Regions from separate parts of the Pseudalkalibacillus sp. A8 genome, predicted to be linked through region 1. Evidence: a T-box and tRNA genes for the amino acid it is inferred to sense, from the RefSeq annotation. Region 1 holds a T-box; the other holds one or more tRNA genes.

What was found. The T-box of region 1 lies ahead of glyQ (glycine--tRNA ligase subunit alpha). A T-box ahead of a tRNA ligase gene usually reads a tRNA of that ligase, here a tRNA-Gly.
Region 2: it has a tRNA-Gly gene. The T-box ahead of glyQ (glycine--tRNA ligase subunit alpha) is inferred to sense a tRNA for this amino acid. The anticodon was not compared.

Annotation. Positions count from the first base shown of each region.
Region 1 is NZ_CP174509.1:3,720,521-3,726,805, forward strand. It holds gene ACJROX_RS19255 (helix-turn-helix transcriptional regulator) at 1-643, opposite strand, end outside; gene glyS (glycine--tRNA ligase subunit beta) at 852-2,933, opposite strand; gene glyQ (glycine--tRNA ligase subunit alpha) at 2,926-3,810, opposite strand; T-box leader at 3,909-4,132, opposite strand; gene recO (DNA repair protein RecO) at 4,182-4,925, opposite strand; gene ACJROX_RS19275 (YqzL family protein) at 4,958-5,107, opposite strand; gene era (GTPase Era) at 5,584-6,285, opposite strand, start outside.
Region 2 is NZ_CP174509.1:4,045,347-4,051,631, forward strand. It holds gene clpX (ATP-dependent protease ATP-binding subunit ClpX) at 92-1,363, opposite strand; gene tig (trigger factor) at 1,724-3,019, opposite strand; gene ACJROX_RS20815 (hypothetical protein) at 3,127-4,176, opposite strand; tRNA gene ACJROX_RS20820 (tRNA-Arg) at 4,497-4,573, opposite strand; tRNA gene ACJROX_RS20825 (tRNA-Gly) at 4,585-4,658, opposite strand; gene ACJROX_RS20830 (metallophosphoesterase family protein) at 4,741-5,256, opposite strand; gene ACJROX_RS20835 (XTP/dITP diphosphatase) at 5,420-6,019, opposite strand; gene rph (ribonuclease PH) at 6,030-6,285, opposite strand, start outside.

The DNA.
Region 1 (6,285 bases):
GAATTGCGTCACTAGAAAAGTCTACTAGTGCTTTTGTTATATTCGTTTTCGTAATTCTTCCGATTACTTCATACGCATCTTCTCTTGATGTATCTTTTACAACAGGGACTGCGTCAATCTGCTTATCAATCAATTTCGCTGCTACCTCGATCAAGAGATCTTCTTTCGTACACATCGTAATATTCGGCATCCGGGTCATGATGATATTTACTGGAATTGAAGTAAGCTCTTGATTCCCCATACTGGCTCGCAATAGATCTTTACGGGATAAGACACCTGCTAATCTGCCCTCTTTATTGACGACAAACAATGTTCCTACATCTTCTAAAAACATTGTACATATAGCATCGTAAACAGTTGCTGATTCTTGGACAACAACTGGAAGTGATAAGTATTCCTTGACCTTGATCTGTCGGACCTTTTCAGTCAATAGCTGTGCACTTGTTTTTCCTGTATAAAAATATCCGACGCGAGGACGTGCATCCAAATAGCCTGCCATTGTCAAAATAGCTAGATCAGGGCGAAGTGTAGCTCTGGTCAGATCTAATTTATCTGCAATTTGTTCTCCCGTTATTGGACCGAAATCTTTAACGATTTCAACTATTCGTTCTTGTCTATTATTCAGTTCGATTGGTAACACCACCTTACTGCCCAGTATATGCTATACTCTTTTGGATACATTATATCCTATACAGAATTAAAATAGGAAGTATTTCTGAATAAATATAACCTAAATCCATCAATAGTAAAGCATATTGACATTAACCCATCCTTTTCAATTGAATGCAAGCTTTCAGGAACGGGAAAAAGAAGACCAGAAATTCGTACGGTCTTCTTTTTTCCGTTAAGACTTAAACCACTAACTGATTGAAATCCGCGAATGAGTAGATCACTTTTGATAAGTTCTTCATCTGAGCTTTGCGATTTTCCCTGATACCCTCGTCCTCGGCATTGACCATCGTATTATCGAAGTAACGATCGATCACACCAGGCAGTTCCATCAATTTAGCATAAAACACTGTTACGTCCTCAGGTTGTTGAATGTCAGCACTTTGTTTTTTACAACTTAAGTAAAGTTCATATAACGCTTTCTCTTCATCATTCTCAAATAATTCCGGATTTATTTCGCGCAATGATTCATCCAGATTTTTAGAAATATTGAGGACACGCGTCAATGAAACATTCGCATCCTTGAAGGATTGGTGTTTCAGATTTTCAGCAATCAATTCTGCCCTTTTGAGCAGAAGGTCTACACGTCCCAATTCCCCTGTCAACACAGCGTCAATGATATCATAACGGATACCTTGATCTTGCAGGATCGTTTTCAAACGGATATTGAAAAATTCAATCAGTTGATTGAAGACTTCCGATCGGTCATTCTTTAATAATCGGTTGTCTTCATAGACATCAAGAGCTGTATTCAATAATTCTTCAAGTTCAACCGGCCAACCTTTTTGAATCAAGATTTGTAAAATACCGGCTGCTTGTCTTCTTAGTGCATATGGATCCTGGGAACCTGTTGGGATGATGCCGATGCCGAAGCAACCTACAATCGTATCCAATTTATCAGAGACACTCAGTACTGAGCCGACGACCGTTCCAGGCAAAGCATCTCCAGCAAATCTAGGTTGATAATGTTCATTGACAGCTGCAGCTATGATTTCATCTTCTCCAAAAAGCTTTGCGTATTTCTCCCCCATCACACCTTGCAGTTCAGGGAACTCATACACCATTTGAGTGACAAGATCGAATTTACAGATTGAAGCAGCACGTTGGATGGAACTTTCTGAATCTGAATCTAACTGTAGTAATTCACTTGAATAGGCAGCATGGGTCTTGATACGCTCAACCTTATCAGCGATCGTGCCTAATTCTTCATGGAACACGATTGACTCAAGCTTATCCAGGTAATGCTCTATGGACTTTTTCTTGTCCTCATTGTGGAAGAATTGAGCGTCTTTCAATCGCGCCCGCAATACTTTTTCATTCCCTTTCACAACATTCGCTAGATGATTGTGATCCCCATTTCGAACTGTCACAAAATAAGGTTGCAGCTCCCCATCTTTGTTTTGCACAGGAAAATAACGCTGATGTTCTTTCATAGAAGTGATCAGTACTTCAGGCGGGAGTTCCAGGAATTCTTCATCAAATTTCCCATGTAAAGCAGTGGGATACTCTACCAGATTATTCACTTCCTCCAACAGCCCTTCATCAATCGGGATTTTCCATCCTTCTTCCTCCTGGATGTTTTCCAATTGATTTTGAATCCCTTCCTTCCGTTCTTTCGGGTCAGCAATGACAAATTGACCAAGTAAATCCGTCGGATATTGTTCAGGTGACTCGATTTCAATTTCCTCACCAAGAAAACGGTGCCCGTAAGTTTTCCGATCAGATTGGACCCCTGCGATTTCTAGTTTCGGTATTTCTGTCCCATATAAGAAGAGGATCCATTTGATCGGCCGGACGAATTTAAAGTCCCGGTCTCCCCATCTCATGTTCTTCGGAAAATGAAGGTTTTGAATCACTTTGTCCAGTTGAGGCAATAACTTCATTGTGGATACCCCAGTTGTAAACTTATTCGCAAAAACATATTCTGTATTCTTCACTTCTTTAAAGAAGAGATCTTCCGGGTTTACACCTTGACCTCTGGCAAAGCCTAATGCAGCTTTCGACCAATTCCCCACATCATCAATAGCGATTTTTTTTGCAGGTCCTCTTAGTTCTTCTTCTTGGTCCTCTTGCTTATCAGCAACTTCCGTAATTTTTACAGCTAGTCGTCTAGGTGTTGAATACGGCAATACTTCACCGAAGGGAATCCGGTTTTCCGTAAACCAGCCTGCTATTTTATCAGAAAGCTGATACATCGCATCTGTAACAAAACGTGCAGGCATTTCTTCCAGACCGATTTCCAATAAAAGATCCTGTTTACTCATCGACATTCGCCCCTTTCAACATTGGAAATCCTAATTGCTCTCTTTGCTCATAGTAAGCTTTCGCACATTTTCTAGCTAGATTTCTGACACGGCTGATATACCCTGTCCGTTCTGTTACGGATATGGAACCCTTCGCATCAAGTTGATTGAACACATGAGAACATTTCAGCACATAATCGTAACCTGGGAACACGAGCTGATCTTCAATTGCCCGTTTTGCCTCTTTTTCATAGATGTTGAATAGGTTGAACAACATATCGGTATCAGACACTTCAAATGTATATTTCGAGTGTTCATATTCAGATTGATAATAAAGATCATGATACGTTATGCCTGAGTGCCATTCCAAGTCGAATACATTCTCTTTGTCTTGTATGTAAGAAGCAAGACGTTCAATACCATAAGTGATTTCAGCAGATACAGGCTTTGCATCTAAACCGCCTACTTGTTGGAAATAAGTGAATTGGGTGATTTCCATGCCATCTAGCCATACTTCCCAACCAAGACCAGAAGCCGATAAAGTCGGCGCTTCCCAATTGTCTTCAACAAAACGAATGTCATGCTCATCCGGGTCGATACCGATTTCCTTCAAGCTTTGCAGATAAAGCTCTTGGATGTTATCCGGCGATGGCTTCATGACGACTTGGAACTGGTGATGCTGATAGAGACGGTTTGGATTTTCCCCATACCTTCCATCGACTGGTCTTCGAGACGGTTCTACATAAGCTACATTCCATGGCTCTGGTCCGATACTTCGCAGAAATGTCATCGGATTCATCGTTCCCGCACCTTTTTCTACATCGTACGCTTGCATGACAAAGCATCCTTGGTCAGCCCAATAACGCTGCAGTGTAAGAATCATATCTTGTAAATTCATAATGCACCTCCACGGTTCGAATTTTTGTTTTCTTCCTTTTTTGAGTCTGTTCATAGGTTTTCAAGCATAAAAAACTCTCGTCCCTATGTCTGACTCGACATAGGGACGAGAGTTCACCCGCGGTTCCACCCTATTTGGGATTGAGGAGGTCTGTCTCAAGAAATCATCATTGGATGAAATCAAGAGCACAAGTTTCTATCTCAATCCCCGCTTTATTGTAATGCTCCAGAGCGCCCTTCCTTACTTTTCAATCTCTAGCTCCCACCAACCTAGAGTCGCTTGAATTGAGGTTGTAAGTACTCCTCTCCATCAACGCATCGTTTTAAATTTGTTGAAAGTATCATAATCGTTTTTATCCAGTTTGTCAAATCTCATTCGAATTTCTGCAGTTGGTCAAGAAAACGTTTCGATTTTAATCGAATCCCTGTGTATTCATCGAGGTATGTAGTTAGGATTTTATTCAACGCCTGTTTCGTTTCTTCTTTTACAGAAACATTGCCTAATCTAGACAGGTCCATGTAGTAAATCAGATTCAAAAGCCTCGCCGTTTTCGGAGTTAGCCCAAGGGCCTTCGGATCAGAATATTTGCACTGAACACAGAGAAACCCTCCCTCTGCTATTGAGAAGGCAGAAATACCCTCTTTTCTTCCACAAAGGACACATCGGTCTACCTGAGGACCCACCCCTGAGAGTCGTAGCATCTTCATTTCGAATATGGCTTTCAAAATGTCAGGATCTATCCCTTCATCCAAATAAGTCAAGGATAGCTTCAAAAATTCGAATAGAGCTGGGGATGCTTGGTTATCCTCAGTCGATTTATCCAGTAGTTCCACCATATAAGCTGCATATGCCGTTTTAAAAATATCCTGCTTGATCCCTCGAAAAGTATTGATGATTTCTCCTTGGCTCAAGCTCCCTAGTCCACTTCCCTTTTGAATAAGGAAATGGCCATGAGTGAATAGCTGGGAAACAGAAGAGAGGCGACTTTTCGTTTTTTTCGCCCCTCGTGCCATAATCCCAAGTTTGCCAAAATCCTTTGTATAAACGGTTACTACTTTGTTGGATTCCCCGTAATCCGAGGTACGGATCACGATCGCTTCTGACTTGATCAACATCACGATCACCGCCTGATTTCAGTGTGATGCAATCAAAGCTCTGTTTCTAAATAATCGCCTTTCCTTTCTTCGATTTCCAATAGGTCAGATGATTGGTCATTCTCACTCTCAAGTTCTTTTAACAAGAGATACGTATCGATATTACCTGTCTCGCAAAACAATTTCCAGGTAAAGTCCCTCATGGAATGTCTCCACCTTTCGAAAGAAAATAAGCAATCCTTTTCATTAGAGTGACCTTGATTACAAATTTCATGTTATGGAATTTTTGACAATTTCACTTTAAACATCTGGCTTTTTATATTTGTTGATTTTCACGAAATGCACTCCTTTTCCGGCAGGCTAAAGAAATGCGGAAGCGACCAGCGTAGTCACATAGGTCACTGGAAGACTGACAAGGGCGCTGCCGCCGCAGGAAGTTTGAAGTGATTAAAGTGACTGGTCGCTGATCTAAACACCACTTCTCGGAACCCATTTTTTTACATTCATAGCGTAATTTGACAAGCCTCCTCGCTGTAGGGTCTTGCCTGGCTCCTTTTCCCGCTGGAGTGTCGCAAATTTTGCTTAAGGCAAAATTTTCTATAAGAAATCAACATTAAAATTTATCAAAGCCAAACATTTAAAAAATCCTAAGGAAAAAAGCTTGAGGAACAAGTCAAATTCAATATGTGTCCTCACTGAATCCAAAATCCCTCAGATTGAACGGACGATTCCGCCAATCTTTCTGAACTTTAACCCACAGTTCAAGGTAGACTTTTGACCCTAACAGATGCTCGATATCCTGACGTGCCAGAGAGCCGATCTTCTTCAGCATTCCACCTTGTTTTCCAATTAGAATCCCTTTTTGTGAAGACCGCTCTACGACAATCGTCGCGGTTATATCTACCATGTTTCCGTTCTCTCGACGTTTCATCTCATCAATGACAACCGCAACGGAATGCGGTACTTCTTCGTGTGTCAGGTGCAGAACTTTTTCTCTGATCAACTCTGCCGCTACAAATCGTTCAGGATGGTCTGTCACTTGATCTTCAGGATAATACTGCGGTCCTTCTTCCAAGTAATTTGTGAGCTGTTCCATCAAAGTTGTAACATTGTTGCCGTTAAGAGCTGAAATAGGCACGATTTCTGCAAAATCCAGTTTTTCACGATATTGTTCAATGATCGGCAGCAAATCGTCTGGATGTACTCTGTCTATCTTATTGATAACCAAAAATATAGGCCTGTTCACATTTTTAAGACGGTTCAGGATAAACTGGTCCCCTCGTCCATATCCTTCTTCCGCATTGATCAAAAATAGGATGATATCGACTTCATTCAATGTTTCTTGAGCAATCTTTGTCATGAAGTCCCCAAGTTTATGCTT
Region 2 (6,285 bases), 320 kb from region 1:
ACTATCCTATAAGTACCAAGAGCTGCTGAAGCTCCATAATCATATTAAAAAAACACTCCGCATTCAGCGGAGTGTTTCATCGCAATATTAATCAAGCACTTTCTTTTGGTTTCTTTTCATCGACAACCGTTCCATCTTCAAGAACAAGTTGTGGCGGTACTTTTTCCGTAACCGTTTCAGCTGTGATGATACATTTATTGATATCTTCCCGTGAAGGAAGGTCAAACATGACATCAAGCATGATTCCTTCAATTATGGAACGCAGACCACGTGCTCCTGTTTTACGTTCAATCGCTTGTTTTGAGATTTCGCTCAACGCGTCTTCAGTAAATTCAAGCTCTACTTCATCAAGCTGCAACAGCTTCTTGTATTGTTTCACAAGAGCGTTCTTCGGCTTTGTGAGGATCTCTACCAATGCTTCTTCATCCAGTGGCGTTAAACTTGCCGTTACTGGCAAACGACCGATGAATTCTGGAATAAGTCCAAAACGAAGCAGGTCTTCAGGCAATACTTTTGATAGGTATTCACCTTGTTTAAGGTCAGCTTTTTCGGTAGTCTCGGTTCCGAATCCGATGACCTTTTTACCTAGACGACGTTTGACGATCTGTTCAATTCCATCGAATGCTCCACCACAGATGAATAAGATGTTGGTTGTATCGATCTGGATGAATTCCTGATGTGGATGCTTACGTCCGCCTTGAGGAGGAACGCTTGCAACAGTTCCTTCCAGAATCTTCAGTAAGGCTTGTTGTACACCTTCACCAGATACATCACGAGTAATGGATGGGTTCTCAGATTTACGTGCAATCTTATCGATTTCATCAATGTAAATGATGCCGCGCTCTGCTTTTTCCACATCGTAATCTGCAGACTGGATCAGTTTAAGTAAGATGTTTTCCACATCTTCACCGACGTAACCTGCTTCAGTTAATGATGTAGCATCAGCAATTGCGAACGGTACATTGAGGATACGTGCCAAAGTTTGAGCCAGCAATGTTTTACCGCTACCTGTCGGTCCGATCATTGCAATATTACTTTTTGCCAACTCGACATCGTCCGACTTCTTAGATGCGTTGATACGCTTGTAATGATTATAGACCGCAACGGAAAGCGATTTTTTCGCTTGATCCTGGCCAATGACATAATCATCAAGAATCTTCCGGATTTCCTGAGGCTTCGGTACGTCTTTAAATTCTACATCCTCTTCTGTACCGAGTTCCTCTTCTACGATTTCTGTACACAATTCAATACATTCATCACAAATATAGACACCTGGTCCGGCAACCAGTTTACGTACTTGATCTTGTGTTTTACCACAGAAAGAACACTTCAATTGTCCTTTTTCTTCGTTAAATTTAAACATTGAATCACCCCTAAGAATGGTTTGGATGAATTGTTACTTTTAGTTATTTGTCATCGAGTGTATTTTACACATTGAAAGATTTCCAATAGTTTTCAGAGTAACAAATCTGTCGATGGATTCCATTTTAATTATGTACATACGATTTTATCATGAAGAGCCGTAAAACAAAAATAATAACGCTTTGATATGTAAAATTCAAGTGCTGATATGTATCAGTATAGTCATAATTCAGTTGTGCGATTCCTATTAAAACTATATTTTTTGGATTAGCTCTCTGGAAAATCTTATACATATAAATAAAGCTTTTTTGTACAAAACAAGGCACGAAAGTTCGCGCCTTGTTTCATATCCTACTTTATATTATGCAACAGTTTTGCTATTCTCTACAAGAAAATCAATTGCCTTACGAACTTTCAAGTCACCCTTCAATAGATCAGGTCCACCTTGCATCGCAAGCATTTGCTTCATTTTATCAACTTCCATTTGGTACATTTCAGCCATCTTCTTGATTTCTTCATCTACTTCTTCTTCTGAGACTTCAATGTTTTCAGCTTCAGCGATCGCTTCAAGAGTCAAGTTTGTACGAACACGCTTTTCTGCATCTTCTTTCATTTGCTCTTTCAACTGATCTTCAGAAGTGCCTGAGAACTGAGAGTACATATCCAAGTTCATACCTTGCATTTGAAGGCGTTGATCGAATTCCTTCATCATACGATCAAGTTCGGAATTGACCATTGCTTCAGGAACATCTATCTCTGCGTTTTCAGAAGCTTTTTGAACAAGTTGATCTTTCATTTCATTTTCAGCTTGTGTCGCTTTGTCATTTTGAAGACGCTCTTTAATTTGAGATTTCAACTCATCAAGTGTTTCCACTTCTTCATTTGCGTCCTTAGCAAACTCGTCATCCAGCTCAGGAAGTTCCAGTTGTTTGATTTCATGGATTTTCACTTTAAACGTAGCTGGTTTTCCGGCAAGCTCTTCAGCATGGTATTCCTCAGGGAATGTTACTTCGACGTCCTTTTCAGCACCTGCTTCTTCACCTTCAAGCTGCTCTTCGAAACCAGGAATGAATGATCCCGATCCGATTTCAAGAGAATAGTTCTCAGCAGTTCCGCCTTCGAAAGCTTCCCCGTCAACATATCCAGCAAAGTCGATTATAACTGTATCGCCTTTTTCAACTTTACCTTCTTCTTTCACAGCCAATTCAGCATGCTTCTTTTGAAGAGCTGTCAATTCTTCTTGGACATCTTCATCTGTAACTTCACTATCTTGTTTTTCTACTTCAAGGCCTTTATATTCACCTAGTTTGACTTCAGGCTTGACTGTAACAGTTGCTTTGAAAACAAGGTTTTTACCTTTTTCCATTTGCTCGATATCAACATCAGGCTGGTCGACCGGCTCGATTCCTGTTTCCTCAACTGCTTGAGTATATGCGCTAGGAAGCAGGATATCTAAAGCGTCCTGGTAAAGTGCTTCCACTCCGAAACGCTTTTCAAACATTGAACGCGGGACTTTCCCCTTACGGAATCCTGGTACGTTCACTTTTTTTACGACCTTTTTGAACGCTTGATCCAATGCTTCGTTGACACGTTCAGCATCTACATCAATGGTTAATACACCTAGATTGCCTTCTTGCTTTTCCCATTTTGCACTCATGACTATAATTCCCTCCAACATTTATCTTCTTATAACTACATTAACGTACGAATGAGTTTGCAACCACTACATTATAACACATGAACATTGGTTTTCAACTAGTTCGACTAGTCATCAGAGAGACCGACTTCTTTCATTGATAATCGTTCAATTTCTATGATCTTTCCAACAACATCCTCAAGTAACTCTTCATCTAATGAAAAAGCAACCTGCAGATCATCCCCATCAAAATCTATACCGTTCAGCCTATGAGCTACTTCAAGAACGGCGACGGCCCATAATTGTTCATTAAGGGGCTCTGGTTGGAACGGGTAAATCATAAATAAGTAATGGTCCCAGATTTGTTCAGCCATTTCTAACAATGTCGGATTCTGTTGTTCCAATTGATGCTCGATGATGGTTTTAACCAGTCTATAAAATTGTCCGTCTGGTATGTCATGAAGTTGGTCAGGACTTACCGTCATCGTCTTCCCAAATTTATGTATACTGATGGTTTCTGACGCGTCTCCCTCTTTCAGCATTTGCAGAACAATTGTTTTTAAAGATGGATTGGCATCGGGATATGTAAGAAAATTCTTCAACTCATTACGTACTGCTGGTTGATCAGGTTTTTCAATCGATTGTACTGCTTGCCATTGTTTCTTAGAGTCCGGTGATCTCAATTGTGTTGCAAGATGTTCTACCTCTTGATCCGAAAATTTCGTTTCAAAAACAAAGTTATCACTCGGTTCATCCTCAGCCATTTTTCGACTGAAATATAAAAGCTGATAGAAGTTTTCAGCCATTTGCGGCGGCAGGCTTTGCTCTTGGATGACTGCTTCGAGAATTTCCACAACTTCTTCATAATCGCCTAATTGGATGAGGATGGATATGTAAATTTGCAGGACATCATAATACTCACCGATGTCTTTTTTAAGAATCGTATCACACTTTTCCTTTGCTTCTCTCAATTCACCAAGTTCAACCAGACTTAAGACAACGCCAACGTTACCTTGTGGATGATCCGGTTCCATCTCGATAAGCTGTTGGAAATAATTCAGCGATTCTTTGAATTTCTTTTGTTTTAGGGCTGACATTCCCTTATTCACAAGCTTTGCAGTAAGGTTTGGGAAGTAAACGATTTTACTTTCACGCGGCCCTTTATGGTCTTTTTCCAAAACAATCTCCCCGCTTTTTATCAATCGTTTAAAGCAAGTTTAGCAGTTTAACTTCTTAAAAACAAATTCTAACATATTAAGTCTATATTACACTTGTCTTGACATCAACATTCATGTATGTATGGATGAAGGACGGAGTAAGCAACCAGTTAATGGGATTTTTACTCTTGAAGGATTTTATAAAGTCTTTATGAGTACCTTACAGTCGGTTTTACCCACTCAAAGGGTATCAGGAAGCTCCAACGACTAAGGTTATCATCAACTATAAGAAAAAACGCTCCCTGCTTTTATGCAATAGAAGCGTTTGTATGTATTAAGTATGGCGTCCCAGGAGCGATTCGAACGCCCGACCGACAGCTTAGAAGGCTGTTGCTCTATCCAGCTGAGCTACTGGGACATGTTAATAAATGGAGCGGGTGATGGGAATCGAACCCACGACCAGAGCTTGGAAGGCTCTTGTTTTACCACTAAACTACACCCGCATCAATCAGCGACAATAATTAATATATCGAATTACGAGGGAAATGTCAATGGTTTTTTTAATGATCGTGAGTTCTTTTTCTTTTATAATTGATATTCAGTTGATAAATCTGTCAGTTCTTCCCCATCAAATTCAAAAAAACGTACCCGTATTTTATGACGATCCTTACATTCACAAATTGCATAAGACCTTTCTTTCCGCCCTCTAGGCAAACGGAGACTTCCCGGGTTAACAAAAACCATACCATTTTCTTCGAATGATTCTGCTGTATGAGAGTGCCCGAAGAAAACCAGGTCCGCTCCTTTTTCTTCAGCTTTATAGGCTAAATTCATGTAGGACATTTTCACATTGTATAAGTGTCCATGTGTGACAAACAGGCGGTAGTCTTGTTCTTCAATTAATGTTTCATTCGGGAAATCATGATGGCCGAGATCCATATTTCCTTGAACATTGTAAAATGGCCGCAGCATCGGATCATCCGAAGGAAGTTCAGAATCCCCACAATGGATCATTACATCGAGCTGATTTTTATGCAGATCAACGACTTCCTTCAGTTCCTTTGTCAGTCCATGACTATCACTTACGACTAAAACATTCATTGAAAGGTCCTCCTTTAAAAAGCTAAAGTAAACTTCGCAAAGCAAAACTCTTGGTGAAGGCTGTGCTTTGACCCTCGAAAAAGCTAACGCTTTTTCTTCATGCGGCGTTAAGCTTCCGGAGTTACCAGCTTGTGAAAACATACTGAGGAAAGCTTTACTTTCTTCAAGTGTAAAAGATTTCAGACCAATGATTGCGTAATTCTCTCAAAGCCTTTGCACGGTGACTGATTTTGTTCTTTTCCCCTGGTTCCAATTGAGCTAACGTTTTCCCCATAGCAGGAAGATAGAAAATCGGATCATAGCCAAAACCGTGATCTCCTCTTTTTTCATGAAGAATGATTCCTTCACACTTACCTTCAACACTACTTGTTTCTTTCCCTGGTCGTGCAATCGCTAAAACACAGATAAATCGAGCAGAACGATCCTTTTCTGGCACATGTTCCATTTCCGCTAGTACCTTCTTCAGGTTGGCTTCATCGTCTTTTTCTTCCCCTGCATAGCGCGCTGAATAGATTCCAGGCCTGCCATCCAGTGCATCAATTTCAAGTCCGGAATCATCAGCAATGACAGGTTCTTGGAAATGGTTTGCGATTGTTTCTGCTTTAATACTGGCGTTTTCTTTGAAAGTTGAACCATTCTCTTCGATTTCCTCGTGAAAATCCAGGTCTCTCAAAGAAACCACCTTTAACCCAAACTCTTTAAACATTTCCCGGAATTCCTTGACTTTACCCTCATTATGGGACGCGATGATGACCTTTTTCATGAATAAACACCTACTTTTCACCGATGAGCCGGTGAATATCTCCTAGTGCTTCTTTTTGATATTCTATAAGTTCAGTAATCCCTTTATCTGCAAGGTTAAGCATTGCTTGCAATTGATTGTATGAGAATGTTGCCTCTTCACCTGTACCTTGCAGTTCTACAAATTCTTTCCCACCAGTCATGATGACATTCATATCGACATGGGCTTTAGAATCCTCTTCGTAGCACAGGTCTAAGATCTCCCCGTTTTCTGGCACTACCCCAACG